Regions from separate parts of the Paenibacillus sp. BT-177 genome, predicted to be linked through region 3. Evidence: riboswitches for the same ligand, from Rfam matches in the RefSeq annotation. Region 3 holds a riboswitch; each other region holds the start of a gene.
The links. A riboswitch is a leader RNA that binds a small molecule or an ion and turns the genes downstream of it on or off. The one in region 3 is predicted to bind thiamine pyrophosphate.

Region 1 (5,857 bases), on a different contig from region 3:
AAGAGGAATGGTATAACACGATAGATGATGTGGGTATGATTGCGTTTATCCAAGGCATTCCAGTTGGAGACAGGTATTACAATAACTACGGGTTTGGTGGTGGAAGAGTCGTCCGAAAGCGATCTATTATTGGAGGCATAGAACCGGGTACTAAAATGAAATATTTTTATAGTGATTCATATCCAGCCCCTTTTCAAGCGGTTGAGCGTTTTACGGATGAAAAATCTGCGGCAGCTGCTGGGTATTTCGAATACAAATATCATAACAGCTTAAAATAATCACTCTCCGGGGTGGGTTTCGTATTATTAGGTCAACTAAAAGGTTGGCCTGCAGTGACAGCCTAGTCTTTCGATTTTATGGTCACTGCTATTTTAAAGAGTGAGTCAAATAAATGGAATTTGATACTCGACTTATCGGGGGAATTCCAACGAAGCTGACACCACTTGCAAAGTATATGCGGTTATATATAAATTTAAGTGCTAATATCTGTTGAAGTAAAAGACGAAACCGCTTGTGAATATTTTTGTCTTGGCATCATTTAGGCTCTTGCCCAATATTGAAGGTTTTTTAGTCCTTTATATAGGCAACCGCATATGATAAGTAAACACTGAATCAAAAAAAGGAGAATGAGTATGTACCCTAAATCATGCCATCACTTCCCATGGCATATTCCTATGTATAACAGCTGTAATTACAGCTATCGGAGTTATAATCCTCAATACTACAATTGGTACAACAACGACAGTAATCTCAATGAAAAGATAATATTAAGAGATTATGGACAAAGTCCAATTGTAGTGAATATTGACCAGGCTGCAAATCAAAACAAAAATTATCGTACTGCTATATGGACAGGGAAACATTTTCAAGTGACTCTGATGAGTATTAATGTTGGCGATGATATCGGTTTAGAAGCTCATCCAACAACTGATCAATTCATACGTATTGAAGAAGGTCAGGCACTTGTTCAAATGGGGGATAGGAAAGACAAATTAGATTATCAAGTGATGGCCTATGATGACTATGCAATTATGATACCTGCTGGAAAATGGCACAATGTAATTAATACAGGAAATACGCCCCTTAAGATATACGTTATCTATGCACCACCTGAGCATCCATTTGGTACAGTTCATGAAACAAAAGAAATTGCCATGTCTGCTGAAAGATAGCCAATTATAAATTAATTTTATTTCATCCCGGTCCAGAATCCAGACCGGGATGATTACATTTTCTTCATTTTATTATTCCCCCGATACTCATGAGGACTGTCTACATAGAGTTCCTTTTTATTAATTGTTATTAGAACTTATCAATTATTTAGGCATTCATTGCTAGGGAATTGTAAGCTTCTGTATACTAGAAGCTTAGATTACCAAAGCAGCAAGAAACTCCTTACGCACCTACCGAAGAGGAGCTTAAGTGCTACTACGATTAACTGTTTTTCTTTTTTTAGGCCAATCCATCTGAAAACCTTAAAATTCGCTGTTTTCAATATTCCGATAAGGGTGCTGGATGTGCTACAATAAAGCTTTGAAAGAAACGATAGCTATATGAAATAAGAACACTCGGCAATGCCGATGAGACAATAAGGAGCCAAAAACAGCTTATGAGTTTATTGACTGTAGAAAATGTATCCCACAACTTTGGGGACCGTGCATTATTTAAAAATGTTTCCTTTCGATTACTTGCGGGGGAACGTGTAGGATTGGTAGGAGCTAATGGTGTTGGTAAATCGACACTCATGAACATTCTGACTGGAAAATTGCTTAAAGATGAAGGCAAAGTGGAATGGACTCCACGTGTACGTTATGGCTATCTGGATCAGCACACCAAGCTGACGCCGGGCAAAACAGTACGTGATGTATTAAAAGACGCTTTTCTTCCTTTGTTGGAACTAGAAAAGGAAATGATGCAAATTACAGACAAAATGGGAGAGGCTTCTCCCGAAGAGTTGGAAGTCTTGCTGGAACAGATGGGAGAAATTCAAGAGCAATTGGATATGGGGGATTTTTACCTCATTGATGTGAAGGTTGAAGAAATGGCGAATGGATTAGGTCTCTCTGCCATCGGACTGGATCGGGATGTAGCAGCACTTAGTGGTGGGCAACGGACAAAGGTGCTTCTTGCTAAGTTGCTGTTGGAAAAGCCAAATGTATTGCTGCTGGATGAGCCTACCAACTATTTGGATGTGGAGCATATTGAATGGCTTACGCGATATTTGAAGGATTATCCCTATGCTTTTATCCTCATCTCACATGATACTGAATTTATGAACCAAGTCGTTAATGTAATCTACCATCTTGAATTTGCTAAGATGACCCGCTATTCAGCTAACTATGAAAAGTTTCTTGAAATGGCGGATCTGAACAAAGCACAGCATATTGATGCATATGAGAAGCAGCAGGAATATATTAAGAAACAGGAAGATTTTATTCAGCGCAATAAAGCGCGCGCATCTACATCAGGCCGTGCAAAAAGCCGTGAAAAGCAGCTTGATCGGATCGAACGTATTGATAAGCCTGAAGAAGCTGCAAAGCCAACCTTTCAGTTCAAAGAAGCTCGTGCGAGCGGGAAAACGGTTTTTGAGGGTATTGATTTTGAAATTGGCTACACTCATGCTCTTTTGCCTAAAATGTCCATGACGATCGAACGTGGCGAAAAGATCGCAATTGTTGGCTGCAATGGTGTTGGTAAGTCTACGTTGCTCAAAACCATTCTTGGGAAAATACCTCCAATCAGCGGAAAAACCTATCAAGGGGATTTCTTGCAGCCTGCTTATTTTGAACAGGAAGTAAAGGCGGAGAAAATTACACCGATTGACGATGTATGGAATGAATTTCCGCATTTGAATCAGCATGAAGTACGAGCGCATTTGGCGCGCTGTGGTTTGAAGAATGAGCATATCACCCGGCCTTTGTCTGCGCTTAGTGGTGGAGAACAGGCTAAAGTCCGCCTTTGTAAACTGTTAATGCGTGAGAGCAACTGGGTACTGTTTGATGAGCCTACCAACCACTTGGATGTCAAAGCAAAGGATGAACTCAAACGCGCTTTGAAGGAATACAAAGGGACCGTATTGCTTGTATCCCACGAACCGGACTTTTACGAGGATTGGGTAACCAAAACGTGGAATGTAGAAGAGTGGTCTAGTAAAGTTAACTGAAATCCAGTTCTGACAGATTTAACACAAGGTGGGGTTTGCAGAATTAGGAAAATATGCTAAGCTATCTTTAGCTGATACAATAAAATAGTCACACTAGGGGAGCCGCCCATGCGGCTGAGACGAAATAAATGGATTTCGGACCCTTTGTACCTGATCTGGGTTATGCCAGCGTAGGGAAGTGAGTACTGTACAAACAAGGTAGTAGCTCTTTACTTTTGTTTGCGCAGGGAACGATATACGTTTACGGATATAATAGTCCGTTTGATTTTGAACGTTTGTCAAGCCACTTCCTTTGGGAAGTGGCTTTTTGCGTTTCGTTCATCTTCATTTGTTCGAGTTTCCGTAGACGGATTTACATATAATCTCCTTTCATTATTGCTGGTACATGTGGCTGGCTCCGTATGATATTACCCAATATGGAGCTAAAACAATATAGATTCAGCTAATACGATTTTTTTTATAACACAAGTTCATATTCTTTAGTCCAAGTGAGGTGAAAATGAGATCGAATTACACGTAATTACGATGGAAAGTGTCTCCTGTGTGAATGTACCCCAAGTGGCTGCCGCTATTTGTGCTTATATTCATTATGTACACGCACGTTCGAAACAGAAGGGTGCCTCTGCTTTGCTTTCTTTGACTCGTAGCATGATCAAGCAGGAAGTTCCTTTGCGGCAAATTGTAGTAAATGACCGCGTGGACGTAGCTTTACTTACCTCGGCAGGAGCTGTCCAGCTTCCAGCTAATGGGTTATCTGTGGTGGATGCGAAAAGTCTACTTTCAGAGGGTACACGCTGTGGAGTGTCTGTACATTCCTTGGAGGAGGTGCAGACCGCCGAGCAGGCTGGAGCAGACTATGTACTATTTGGTCATGTATATGAGACCCATTGTAAAGCCGGTCTTGTACCGCGGGGTATAGCACAGCTTGAACGCATTTGCAGATTGTCGGACATTCCGGTGATAGCGCTGGGAGGCATACAACCCCATCATGTTCCAGAGCTTTATCATGCTGGAGCAAGCGGAATTGCGGTGATGTCTGGTATATGGGAAGCAAAGTCACCCGTTGCAGCAGCGATGGAATATAGGCGAATGGTAGATCTTGTAGTTCACGACCTGTAGCAAGAAAACGAGACGAAGGGAAAGTAGAATGCTTACTGGAGAGGAGACACGGAACATATGTCAAAGACACATACAGAGAAAAAAGCGATAGGACACGCTGAATGCTTGGTCATAGGCGGAGGTGTGATCGGCAGTTCCATTGCTTATCATGTAGCTAAGGAGGGACGTAGTACGATCATGCTGGAACGATGGATCCCTGGTGAGGGAGCATCAGGAGCAGCGGTGGGAATGCTGGCAGCGGAAAGTGAAGAGTTTGCAGACCTTGAGCTGGCACGATTTGCCCGTACAAGTCGAGATGCATTCCCTGACCTTGTCTGTGATTTGGAACGTTTATCGGGTATTTCAGTGGACTTTCGTACAGGAGGATTTGTGACCCCATTTCGTTCGGAAGCAGAGGGCCAAAAACGCTGGAATGCTGCGAATATGCGAGAGGATGATCGTGCCATTTGGTGGGATGCCAAGGAGTTGGACCGACGGATTCCGGGCTTGGCAGATCAAGTAATTGGGGCTATCTACCGATCAAAGGAGACACAAGTGTCTCCTGTCCAGCTTTGCCGTGCTTATGCAGGGGCAGCTGCGGTGCTGGGAGCAACAATATGGTCTGGAACTCAAGCTGAGGAACTGGTCATACAGGATGGTCGAGTTTGCGGTGTGCGAACGGATAGTGGATTTTTTTCCTGTGATCAGGTCGTGATTGCCGCAGGCTTGGACAGCTTGAAATTGCTAGAACAAATTGGGTTTGATTATCCACTATACCCGGTCAAGGGCGAAGCGGTAGCAGTCTCCTTGAAGGATCATCCTTTGGATTATACCATTTATGCTGACGATATTTACCTCGTGCCTAAACAGAATAACGAGCTTTGGATTGGTGCCACGAGTCTTCCGCATCAATATGACAAAGAGGTGACCGTAGGAGGCTTAAAGGGGTTGTTAGCACGTGCATCTGCCTGGTTGCCGCGTGTACAGGAAGCTTCTTTTGTACGTGCATGGGCGGGCTTGCGTCCGCAGGCAACTGCGGAGCGTCCTTTCATTGGTCCTGTTCCTGGGGTAGAGGGCGTCTATGCTGCAGTCGGGCATTATCGCAACGGTGTCCTGCTTAGTGATGCGACTGGGCGAGCGATGGCAGCTATGCTTAAAGGGGCTGGTGCAGCTGGACTTGGAATAAGTAAATTTTCTTCTGAACTTTTCAAGGAGGAAAGCTTATGAAGCTGACCATTAACGGACAGAGCATGACCATTTCCAATCGAATCACTCGTGTGGATCAATTGCTGCATGAACTTGATTTAAAGGTGAAAACCGTAGTGGTAGAGCTGAATCGGCATATATTGACCCGTGAAGATCATCATGAAACGGTACTTAAGGATGGAGATTGCCTAGAAATCGTACATTTTGTAGGAGGCGGTTGATCATGTTAACCATTGGAAAAGCATCTTTTACCTCAAGGCTGTTGCTAGGAACAGGGAAATTTTCGGATCTGGATATCCAATCCCAAGCCGTAGAGGCTGCTGAGACGGAAATATTAACGTTCGCTGTGCGCAGACTGAATTTGGAGGAACGGGATAAGCAGCATTTTCT
Region 2 (5,857 bases), on a different contig from region 3:
GATCATTCACATAGCTCAAATGATGCTTGTTATGGTGAATACGCATCGTTTTTTCATCAATGTACGGTTCAAGCGCATTATAAGGGTAAGGAAGCGGAGGGAGCCGATGTCCCCCAATAGGGACCGGGCGACCGACTAAGGATTTTTCCGCTGCTGAAGGTTGCGTCTGACCGGACTGGACGCCTTTAGTAGCCCCAGAACCTTCTCCTCTCATGCTGGCATGTCTCTCTCGAAACGCTTGCTCCGGGTAATCCTCACCCTCTGCCGCTACATGATACAACCCAGCGGCTCGTGCGATGGAGCCGGGCTCTTGAAAGGGAGTTGTCGAAATCAGGAAATATTGGCTTTCATGTGCTGCGTGTATTACAACTCCGGCGGATTTTGGCTGTTGACGCAATGCATGACTGTGCTCGGTCAGCAAACCTAGCTGCCGTACATATTCTTGTGATTGACGGTTCGCAGTTTGCAGCAAATCGTCCAGTCGACGATTTAATTCTTGAGAGGCAGGCTGTGAATTCAAGCCTGATTCGGACAACGGTTTCTCTCCAGTTGCTGATGCGTCTGATCCCCTTGAATGTGCTGATGGTTTATCCAGCTGGTGTGTATGAGCTTGGGGGGCAGACGACGCTTTTTTCTCCTGATGTTGCCATGCCTGTTCTACCGGATCAAGCGCGCTCCGTTGCTCTTCAAGCAACTCTATGGCGGTGCGTTCCGTTTGTTCAAATACGGTTCGCCAATCATCCAGCAGCCGCACATAAGCAGGTTCTAGCCCTTCAGTAGCGGATTTAATCACTTCCACATGCCAACTTTCCTGCTGCTTCCAATGACGGATTTCCTCCAGCACACGTAAGGGCAGGAAAGACCCATAAGTACTCAGCATCGTTTTTACCTCCCGTATCCCACTATGGCTATCCAGCAGATCTAGCAGATCTGTCCTGGATGCATATGTACCCAGTATATTCGCCGTCCCATCGGGAATATGTCTATGAACTTCCTTCATCAGGTTATATCTGTTGCACAGAACAATAATTAATCGTGGAAAATAAAAAAAGAAGCCTGTCTACGGCACGGGTTAAGTGTCCATAGGTAGGCTTCTTCAAGGCGATGAATGCTTATTCGAAAATAATTCTTTACTTCGTAGTCGTTTGTTTATGGGCAGCAGCCGTGGTTTTCTTGTCCTCCAGCTCCTGTACACTGCTTAAAAATGTCGATACCCGTCGTAAATATTCACGAGGATGCTCTCTGAAAATAAGCTCATGTATCCCGTTTTTTACAATCCATACACTGGAAAGTGGGTTGGTCTGATTGGCAGCGAGCTTTTCCGCAATGGGGTAAGGAGCCTTTTCATCCTGTGTACCATGCACAAACATGATTGGAAACGGATAGTCCTCCTTTTTTACTTCCTGATATGGAATCTGATGCAAACTGGTGCCGTTCAAAACTGGAAACAGCAACTCCAGTATTTCCAAAGATGGATGTCTCGGCAAATTAATTTGATTGTGAATGTTATGGTATAGCGTATCCGGTTCCAGTAGGAAGGTGCTGTCCAAAATCATCGCGTCCACATCTTTGGTTTGCAAACCCGCCTGAAGAGCGGTTCCTGCTCCCATAGAGAAGCCCCATACAATAATTTCCGACGAGCCGCGTTGTTTTGCCAGCTGGATGGCTCCAAGGAGCTGTTGGGATTCTGCCTTGCCTCCGGTTGCGACGGCCTTGCTGTTTTGTGACGCAAATCCGTAATCGAACATGACCACATTAAAGTTCAAGCTATGGGCATAATGCGCCAGATCATACATGGGAATCCAGCTTTCTTCGCGGTTGGCTCCATAGCCATGACTGAAAATTATGGTTTTCCGCGATTGATCTGCCGGGATATACCAGCCTTGTACCATACGGCTACCATCCTTGGCTGGGAAGCTGACTTCCTCATAAGGCATACCTTTGGCCTGCATCGGATTAGAGTATAATGGTGCGACGGTGGGATTCGTAAGCACCCAGGCGATGTAAGCATGCAAGGCAATAAAACAAAACAACAGAAAAAATACGACCGACAGCAGCAGAGCAATCACAACGTGCTTGAACCGCAGCATACGGGGATTAAAGAGTGGGGTGGACGGCTCCTGAACAGCGGTCTGTAGCTGAGCGTTGCGCTGGGATGTGGAAATCATGTAAGAGCCTCCTTATATAGAATTGATCTTCGAATCATAAAATTTAGGTATAATTCCACTTGAAAATAGTAGGGTATGTCCGTATAGATACCTATTATCGTATGATGGGTATTATCCAAAGTCAACGTCTGAACCGGAAAAGTAAAAATGATGCAAAGAATTGTCGATGTTTGTTCTTGTTCTGTAATATGGTTGTCACAAAAACATCGGTTTACAGTAGCTGCGACTATTCTATATAATTTATGTAACCATGTTTCATAGTGTGAAACGAATATGGATACAAGAGGAGCGGTTCACGATGGAAGACCGTAAATTAACCGTCCGCGCTGTAGAGCGTGCACTTGATATACTGCTGTGTTTTACCGCAGAATCTGATCTTGGTCTAACGGAGATTGCCTCCCAAATTGGTCTACATAAAAGCACCGTTCATCGTCTTTTGACTACGCTAGAGGATCGGGGATTTGTCGTTCGGAATGCCGAAACGGAAAAATATCGGCTTGGTTTTCGCATATGGGAGCTGTCCACGCATCTGTCCCAAAGCGATGAGCCGGCGGTGTTGTTACAGCCTGCAATGGAAGGACTGCGTGATCGCTTAGGGGAAACGGTCAGCTTGTACCTGCGGGATGGAAGCATGCGTATTCGCATACAAGCCGTGCAGAGCAATCAGGCGATCCGCAGGGTTGCGCCTGTGGGTGCGCGTATGCCGCTGGCTGTGGGAGCCTCCAGCAAGGTGCTGGCGGCCTTTATGCCGCCACAGGAGCTGGAGGTACTGCTAAGCAGTGAAGAATGGCCTCCCTCGGTAGATCCTGAGGTATATAAAGCCCAGCTGCAGGACATTCGTGAGAAGGGGTATGCGACTAGCTATGAAGAACGTGAGCCAGGGGCTGCGGCTGTGGCCGCGCCTATTGTGAACCGAAAGGGACAGGTCGCGGCGGCTTTATCTGTATCCGGCCCGGTCAGTCGACTTGCACCCGAGACGCTGCATGATTTTGCTCCGGTTTTGATCGAAGCAGCTAAGGAAATGGGGCTTATGCTCCCGTAACAGTAATCAATACAAAAGGAAATCATACAAGGGTTGCCAAAGCTATAAATTTAAAGTAGTCTGATAGAGATGGCGGGTTGTCTGTTATAGCCGCCAATTCATGTGAATAGAAAGTATCACAGTTACTGGGGGAGCCTGTAATGCGGGCTGAGATGGAATCGGGCAAGATTCCGGACCCTTTGCACCTGATCTGGATCATACCAGCGTAGGGAAGTAATCGGCCATTGAAATGTATACGCAGCTGCTGTCTGCGGTGACGCATAGGGTTTTATTCCATGTGCGCACTGTCTGGATAGCTGTCTCGTTTGATTAGCCGGTTCCCTAGGGAACCGGCTTTTTTGCATAGATCAGCGCCACCCTGGGAATGGTTCCGGATCGGTGTGTCATTTCAACGATACGGGAGGAATGGATCATGAAATCGATGGAAACCGAAGGAACAAAAGAAACAGGAGTGAAATCAACAACAGTAGAGAAGACAAGTGCGGAGCAAGCCAGTAGGGTTAATTCTTTCCCAGGGAGCCGCAAGGTGTATATTCAAGGTTCTCGGCCGGACATTGCCGTGCCAGAGCGTGAAATCGCGCTGCATCCCACACATACGCCGCAGGGAATAGAGTATCATGAGCCACTGCGTGTGTACGATACCAGCGGTCCGATGACAGATGAAGCCTATCAGGTGGATATTCGTCAGGGCTTGCCACCATTACGGCGAGCTTGGGCACTGGAACGGGGGGATGTGGAGGCTTACGACGGCCGTACCGTCAAGCCGGAGGATAATGGACTGAAACCCGGCTCCAAACGGGAAACAGTGGAATTTCCCGGTGTGACCAACCGTCCGCTTCGGGCTTCACAAGGGCGCACCGTGACGCAAATGCATTATGCGCGGCAAGGGATCATTACGCCTGAAATGGAATTTGCGGCGATCCGTGAAGGAGTGGAGCCCGAGTTTGTACGGCAGGAGTTGGCGGCTGGACGAGCCATTTTACCTTCAAATATCAATCACCCGGAAAGCGAGCCCATGGTCATAGGGCGCCATTTTCACGTGAAGATCAATGCAAACATTGGAAATTCCGCGGTTACGTCCTCCATCGAGGAGGAAGTGGAGAAGATGACCTGGGCTGTACGCTGGGGCTCAGACACCGTCATGGACCTGTCCACAGGCCGTAATATCCATACGACACGCGAATGGATTATTAGGAATTCACCCGTACCGATTGGGACGGTGCCGCTATATCAGGCACTGGAAAAGGTGAACGGCGAAGCAGAGAAGCTGACGTGGGAGCTGTATCGAGACACACTGATTGAGCAGGCGGAGCAAGGAGTGGACTATTTTACAATTCATGCGGGTGTATTGCTGCGATATATACCGATGACGGCGAATAGAATGACGGGAATTGTATCCCGGGGCGGGTCGATTATGGCAGCCTGGTGCCTTGCGCACCATCAGGAGAACTTTTTGTATACGCATTTTGAAGAAATCTGTGAAATTATGAAAACCTACGATGTGGCCTTTTCTCTCGGGGATGGTCTGCGTCCGGGTAGTATCTATGATGCGAATGATGAAGCACAATTTGCAGAGCTGAAGACGTTGGGCGAGCTAACGCAAATCGCATGGAAGCATGATGTCCAGGTCATGATTGAAGGGCCGGGACATGTCCCTATGCACAAAATCAAGGAGAATGTGGATTTACAAATGGAAATTTGTAAGGAGGCTCCCTTTTATACTTTAGGGCCGCTGACGACGGATATCGCACCAGGATATGATCATATTACCTCAGCTATCGGGGCGGCCATGATCGGTTGGTTCGGGACGTCCATGCTGTGCTATGTTACGCCGAAGGAGCACTTGGGTCTGCCGAACAAGGATGATGTCCGCGAGGGAGTTATTACCTACAAAATTGCCGCACATGCTGCCGATCTGGCGAAGGGCCATCCACGTGCACAGCAGCGGGACGATGCTTTGTCCAAGGCGCGTTTTGAATTCCGCTGGCGCGATCAGTTCAATCTTTCGCTTGACCCTGAGCGGGCCTTGTCCTACCATGATGAAACACTACCGGCAGAGGGGGCCAAGGAAGCACACTTTTGCTCGATGTGCGGTCCTAAGTTTTGCAGTATGCGTATCACACAGGACATTCGTGCCTATGCGGCAGATAAGGGACTGAATACCGAGGAAGCCGTCGTCGCCGGGATGCGTGAGAAGGCAGAGCAGTATCGGGATGGCGAGCGATAAATCGGTAGCCATACGAAAGTCAATCAACTGGGAAGCCTCAACAAATAGTACAGTTAAGCTCGTCAGAGGTTTATTTCCATGAATGTATGAGTTTAGGTTTAGAAACGCGTGAGATAGCAAAAAGCCGTGGTTCTCTACAGTCGATGTAGAAAACTACGGCTTTTCAGCTTATGTAAAGCGAGATATGCACCGGATTAACGGAGCTTTATTTTTTACCCATTTTTTCATTCAAAATGTCCTGAAAGCTGAGCTTCTTCTCCGAGCTATCTTCTTTCTTCTGCATACTCACCGCGTTGGCACGTTGGTATTGGTGGTGAAAGGGCATCAGGGTGTGGACAGTTAAGTTCATTGTATTCATTTGGGTCATTCCTCCAATTCCATATTGTCAAATTCAGATTGAGTTGCTTAGGACGTCTGTAT
Region 3 (5,857 bases):
ACCATTTCTGTGCATTTGTCACAATTTGAATGGATGGATCATCCTGCACTAATGCAAAATAGCTGGTAATCGGTGCAGTCGTTGTTCCGACAGGTTGACGAATATAATCTAACGTTCCTTGATGCTCTTCTTTAATCGCATCAACTAGTTTAAATTCAGGAATAAACTGCGCAGCCTGATTGGTGGTACTTACAACCGGACGCACTTGAGACTGAGAGTCGATGACGTTCCACTCACGGTTTTTCTTTTCCAGGCTCAGATCAATAATGCCTAGATCCTTGCCCCAAGAAGAAGCTTCTACAGCCGGTACACCATTAATAGTTCCTTTGTCCAAATCTAATCCGCTCATATCTTTAAAATCTGAGCTTGGGAAAGATTTGTGAGCATGCCCAAACAGAATCGCGTTAATTCCGTCTACCTTGCTCAAATATTTAACGGCATTTTCCATCATTGGCGTTTGCGGCACATCTTCATAGCCTGTATGTGCAAGTACGACAATAATGTCAGCCCCTTCTGTTTTCATTTGTGGAATAAACTTTTTGGCTGTTTCCACAATATCCTTTGTAACGACCTTATCCTTCAAATTGGCTTCATCCCACTGCATAATTTGAGGTGTTACCAGACCGATGACACCCACTCTGAGTGTATGCTCTTCGCCCTTCTCATCCATTACTGTTTTATCAAGAATCTGATAAGGGGTGAAATAATTTTTAGTAGCTTGCCCCCCTTTATCAACATAAACGTTCGCATTTACATAAGGAAAATCAGCTCCCTTGAGCGATTTGTCCAGAAAGTCGAGACCGTAGTTGAATTCATGGTTGCCCACTGTAGCTGCATCATAGCCCATTAAATTCATCATCTTGTAGACCGGATGAACACCGCCTTCTTTCTCAAAGGTTTTATTGCGAGCCATATAATCGCCTAATGGATTGCCTTGCAGCAAATCACCATTATCGAACAACATACTGTTTCTTGTTTCACTACGTGCCTTCTGGATCAAACTAGCTGTACTAACCAAGCCATATTCGTTGGTTTCTTTGTCCGAATAGTAGTCATAATTCATCAGTGCCCCATGAATATCCGTTGTCTCCATGATCCGCAAATTCACCGTAGCGCTATCGCGAGAGTCGCTAGCTGCCCAAGATGGAGCGGCTGAAAACACCAGTAGGCTACAAGCTACAACTGCTGCTGTAAACCCTTTAAACCAATTTTTACGAAATAACAAAATATACCCCTCCTTATTAAGGTGTATGCCTCATATACATACTTTTGCACATATATGTAAGCTTTGAACCCACCATTCCTATTTTAATCCAACGCCAGACAAAAGAGTAGTCATTTGCTTAAAATATTTATGAAAAAATAATTATTTTTCGCATAAAAAAGCCAGTAAATCTCCTGAAAAGGTTGGAAATTTACTGGCTTGTCCGTTTATATTGTTTCTATTTCGTCCACACCTGGCGCTCTGTTTGTTGACCGACGTACTCAATACGAGTCGGATTGACGTCTAAAATGACATAATCGGGATCATCAGGTCCGGAAAACCACTTTTTCAGAGAATCATTCCACACTTGCTTGCGCAACCCCTCATCAGCTGTAACCTGGACGGTAGCCTCCACTTCCAAGACTTCCTTCGTGCCACCCACTTCATAACCCAGCAGCAGATAAGCATTCGGATTCTCCTTTAGCTCTTCCACTTTATGTGTTTTGCGATCCGTCGCCAGATGAATGTTCATTCCAACGTTAAAAAGGGCCATATAGCGTACTTTCGGTTTTCCGCCCTCTACCGTACCTAACGAGCAAAATTTGTTGTTATCCAAAGCCTTCACAATAGCTTGTTCCAGCTGACTGCGATCCAATGTCTCCGTTTTACCCACAGTACAACAACTCCTTTTTACGAATTAGAATTCTATAGAGTCTATGCCACTTGGCACCAGCTCTCCTAAACATACAGTGTAGCTGTTCTGAAAATAACATGACCAGAACAGATCTGAATGATTCATGTTCATTTTCAGATCAAAGCTCACAGTAAAAGTGTACCCTGTCGTTCGGCAAATGAACCGTGAGCGCTTCCTTAAGGCTGGACAGACCCGCCTTCAAGGCATATAATCGTCGTAGTAAACCCGAATAAACGAACCCATTAAACCATACAATGCCAGGGGTGCTGGAATCGGCCGGCTGAGAGTGTGTCCCAAGACACTGACCCTTACAACCTGATCTGGGTAATGCCAGCGTAGGAATGCTTAAGCAAGATGTGCCTTTTATTAAAACAGGACATCCCTTACTTTGGTATATACAAGCGCAAGCGTCCCGGAATCCCGGGACGCTTTTTTTGTTGAAGATGAAGTTGTTGGAAAGATTGCATTCCGGCAGATGTTATTTTTGTGAAAATGGGGAACATAAGCTGTCTGATTGGACGGACAACGGGTAATTAAAAAGGAGAGAACACAACGATGAAGCGCATGAAAATGTTAAGCCTGGGTCTAATCAGTCTGTGGCTCATGGCTCTGACTCTGACCGCTTGCGGCGGCAATCCCCCTACATCTCAAAAGGAGGCTCCTGCTGCCGACACTTCAACGTCTACCTCGGCAAAGGGGCTCAAAGATGTTAAAGTCGTGCTCGACTGGACACCCAATACGAATCACACAGGACTCTATGTCGCCAAGGACAAAGGATTTTACGAAAAAGCAGGCTTGAATGTTCAAATTGTTCAACCAGGCTCAGGCGGGACCGACCAAATGGTTGCTTCGAATGCTGCACCTTTTGGTATCAGCTATCAAGAAGGCGTCACTCAGGCTCGCATCCAAGGCGTGCCGCTCGTATCCATCGCTGCGGTGATTCAGCATAACACCTCTGGCTTCGCAGCCCCGGTAGACCGCGGAATTAAAAGCCCGAAAGACTTCGAGGGTAAAAGCTACGGCGGCTGGGGTTCACCTGTAGAAGAAGCGGTCATGAAATCCATCATGGATTCAGACCAAGGTGATGTGAGCAAAGTGAAGATCGTCAATATGGGCAATGCAGACTATTTTACAGCTGTGAAGCGGGATATTGACTTTGCCTGGATTTTCTACGCATGGACCGGGATTGAGGCCAAGCTTCGAGGTGAGCCATTGGATATGCTATATGTAAAAGATTATTCCAAAAACCTCGATTACTATACACCTGTAATTGTGAGCAATGAACAGACGATAAAAAATGATCCTGAGCTGGTTAAGGCGTTCATGGACGCTACCGCGCAAGGCTATGAATACACTATCGCCCATCCAGAAGAAGCGGCAGATATCTTAAGTAAAGCTGTGCCAGAGCTGGACAAAAAACTGGTACTCGCTAGTCAAAAATGGCTAAGCCCGCGTTATCAGGACGATGCCGCGCAATGGGGCGTACAAAAAGCGGAGGTATGGAAAAACTACTCGGACTGGATGTATGAACGCAAGCTGCTCAGCAAACCTTTGGAAGTCGATAAGGCCTTCACAAACGACTTCTTGCCCAAGCGTTGATCTTGTAAATAGAGCTTGAAGTAGCCTTTGTGCCACTACGCGGACGGATGATGCTTTCCATCGCCACCGCCCCCGGATTTCCGGATTAAAGCATCAGCAGGGTAGAAATCCGGGGACAAAAGCGACCGCTTCGCTTGTACAGCACCATTCCGTCCGCTTCGTTCTCGCTCCACTTGGTTTATTCTTTAGTCTCATAGTATCTAAGCGTAAAAGCAGGTGTGCATGTGTGTAAAAATGCCACACAACCCTGCTTTAAAAATAAGGTGCTTATAAGGCGGTTGGCAGCGTAGCGATTCATTTGAATCTTGAGAAGCGAAGCGTTCGCCTGAAAGCTTTCTTTAGGAAAGCTAGCTTCGGAAGCATATGCTCAGGGGGATTCTTACCTTTAAAATTTAATTCAAAGAATCCCGCGGCAACAGCGATCGTAAGATCAAATGAACCGTGAAGCGGTCTCCCCGCCTTAAACCAATTTATTTTCCTAATAACTTAAACAAAAAAGGACAGGTGAAATTCGCATGGCTAACACATTGCTCAGTATTCAAGTCATCCCTAAAACTCCTAATAACGAAGACTCTTATCCATATGTAGACAAGGCGATTGAGGTCATCCAGCGTTCCGGCGTCAAGCATCAGGTGAATCCATTGGATACCACAATGGAGGGCGAATTGGACGAATTGCTGAAAGTCGTCAAAGACATGCATGAGGCTTTGACGGAAGCTGGAAGTCCCAGCGTCATTTCACAGATCAAAATCGCACATAACCCACAGGGCATCAGCATGAACAAGCTGACCGAGAAGTATCGCCCATGAATGTGAAAGGCAAGAACGCATCCTGGTGGAAAAGCGTATGGCCGCCCCTTGTGGCGGTCCTCTTCTTTTTAGCGGCATGGCAGGGAGCGGTTTACTATTTACATATTGAATCCTGGCTCCTGCCAGCTCCATCCCTAATCGTACAAGAGGGCATGGCGCAATCGGCGTTGCTTGGCACCCATACATGGGCTACGGTTCGCCTGACGCTTGCGGGATTTGCTATAGGGACAGCAACGGGACTGCTGATCGCCATCGTTCTTCATACGATTCCTTTTCTCAAATCTGCTCTATACCCGCTCTTGATCCTTAGCCAAAACATTCCGATTATCGCCCTCGGTCCGTTGCTCATGGTATGGTTCGGTTTTGGCGTGCTGCCCAAGCTTATGGTCATTACATTAGTATGCTTTTTTCCCGTGGCTGTAGCGGCCATGGACGGGCTGACACGGACAGACCGTATGATGATGAATTACATGCGAATGTCAGGTGCAAGCCGCAGGACTATTTTTCTAAAGCTAGAGCTACCACACTCCCTGCCACAAGTCTTCTCTGGCGTTAAAATCGCTGCTACCTATAGTGTGATGGGCGCGATCATTGCCGAATGGATTGGGGCCAGTGAAGGAATTGGATATTATATGTTGCTGCAAAAGTCTGCCTATCGTACGGATCTCATTTTTGCCGCTATCGGTATTATTGTTGCACTCAGCTTGCTGATGTTTGTCGTTATTTTACTACTGGAGAAATGGTTGGTTCGCTGGAAACCTGATCAAGAATAACATCCACATATTGCATTAAAGCATCAATGAAAGGACGTGGCACATATGAGTCTGCATCCGACTGACTTGACATCACCACCCGTCGCTGATGAACAGCGACAAGCCGGAGAACTGCAGGTAATGACGCCTTCCCCTCCTGCTTTGGAATTGGACGGGATCAGCCTCGCCTTCCGGGAAAAGCGAAGCTCACTGCCTGTACTGCAGGATGTATCCCTTACCGTTAAACCGGGCGAATTTGTTTCTCTCATCGGTCCGTCAGGCAGTGGCAAAAGCACGCTATTTCACATTATCGGAGGGCTGCTCAAGCCGCAGCAGGGACGTATCCGTATGCATGGACGGGACATGACTGGTGAACGCGGGCATATCAGCTATATGCCGCAGCAGCCCGCCCTTTTCCCGTGGCGCACCACGCTGGACAACATACTGCTCGGGCAGGAAAATGCACCACGAAAGGATGCAGCAGCGGGCTCCCGATACGGCAGCGAACGTGAACGTCGAAAAGAAGCCTTGCAATGGCTCGAACAGGTTGGACTGGGCAAGTTCGCGAAGGCGTATCCGCATACGCTATCTGGTGGCATGCAGCAGCGCGCGGCCTTTCTTCGCGCCCTGCTCAGCCCACAGGAATTAATGTTGCTGGATGAGCCGTTCAGCGCACTCGATGCGCTGACACGTGCAGATATGCAGCAATGGTTATTGCGGATGTGGGAGAAGAACCGCCGCTCTGTATTGTTCATTACCCACAGCATTGAAGAAGCGCTGCTGCTCTCCGACCGCATTT

Region 1: it holds a riboswitch for thiamine pyrophosphate, as region 3 does, so the genes downstream of both, OIU26_RS00110 (thiamine phosphate synthase) here and OIU26_RS22830 (ABC transporter substrate-binding protein) in region 3, are expected to answer to the same signal.
Region 2: it holds a riboswitch for thiamine pyrophosphate, as region 3 does, so the genes downstream of both, thiC (phosphomethylpyrimidine synthase ThiC) here and OIU26_RS22830 (ABC transporter substrate-binding protein) in region 3, are expected to answer to the same signal.

Annotation. Positions count from the first base shown of each region.
Region 1 is NZ_JAOYTP010000001.1:31,210-37,066, reverse strand. It holds gene OIU26_RS00125 (hypothetical protein) at 1-278, shown strand, start outside; gene OIU26_RS00120 (cupin domain-containing protein) at 633-1,172, shown strand; gene OIU26_RS00115 (ABC-F family ATP-binding cassette domain-containing protein) at 1,610-3,163, shown strand; TPP riboswitch at 3,249-3,357, shown strand; gene OIU26_RS00110 (thiamine phosphate synthase) at 3,689-4,282, shown strand; gene thiO (glycine oxidase ThiO) at 4,340-5,488, shown strand; gene thiS (sulfur carrier protein ThiS) at 5,485-5,688, shown strand; gene OIU26_RS00095 (thiazole synthase) at 5,691-5,857, shown strand, end outside.
Region 2 is NZ_JAOYTP010000009.1:41,390-47,246, reverse strand. It holds gene OIU26_RS21065 (Fe-Mn family superoxide dismutase) at 1-880, opposite strand, end outside; gene OIU26_RS21060 (alpha/beta hydrolase) at 1,131-2,168, opposite strand; gene OIU26_RS21055 (IclR family transcriptional regulator) at 2,467-3,210, shown strand; TPP riboswitch at 3,328-3,439, shown strand; gene thiC (phosphomethylpyrimidine synthase ThiC) at 3,623-5,437, shown strand; gene OIU26_RS21045 (hypothetical protein) at 5,643-5,795, opposite strand.
Region 3 is NZ_JAOYTP010000011.1:60,490-66,346, reverse strand. It holds gene OIU26_RS22840 (bifunctional 2',3'-cyclic-nucleotide 2'-phosphodiesterase/3'-nucleotidase) at 1-1,225, opposite strand, end outside; gene OIU26_RS22835 (pyridoxamine 5'-phosphate oxidase family protein) at 1,443-1,877, opposite strand; TPP riboswitch at 2,148-2,257, shown strand; gene OIU26_RS22830 (ABC transporter substrate-binding protein) at 2,454-3,497, shown strand; gene OIU26_RS22825 (hypothetical protein) at 3,533-3,670, opposite strand; gene OIU26_RS22820 (MTH1187 family thiamine-binding protein) at 4,013-4,306, shown strand; gene OIU26_RS22815 (ABC transporter permease) at 4,303-5,079, shown strand; gene OIU26_RS22810 (ABC transporter ATP-binding protein) at 5,125-5,857, shown strand, end outside.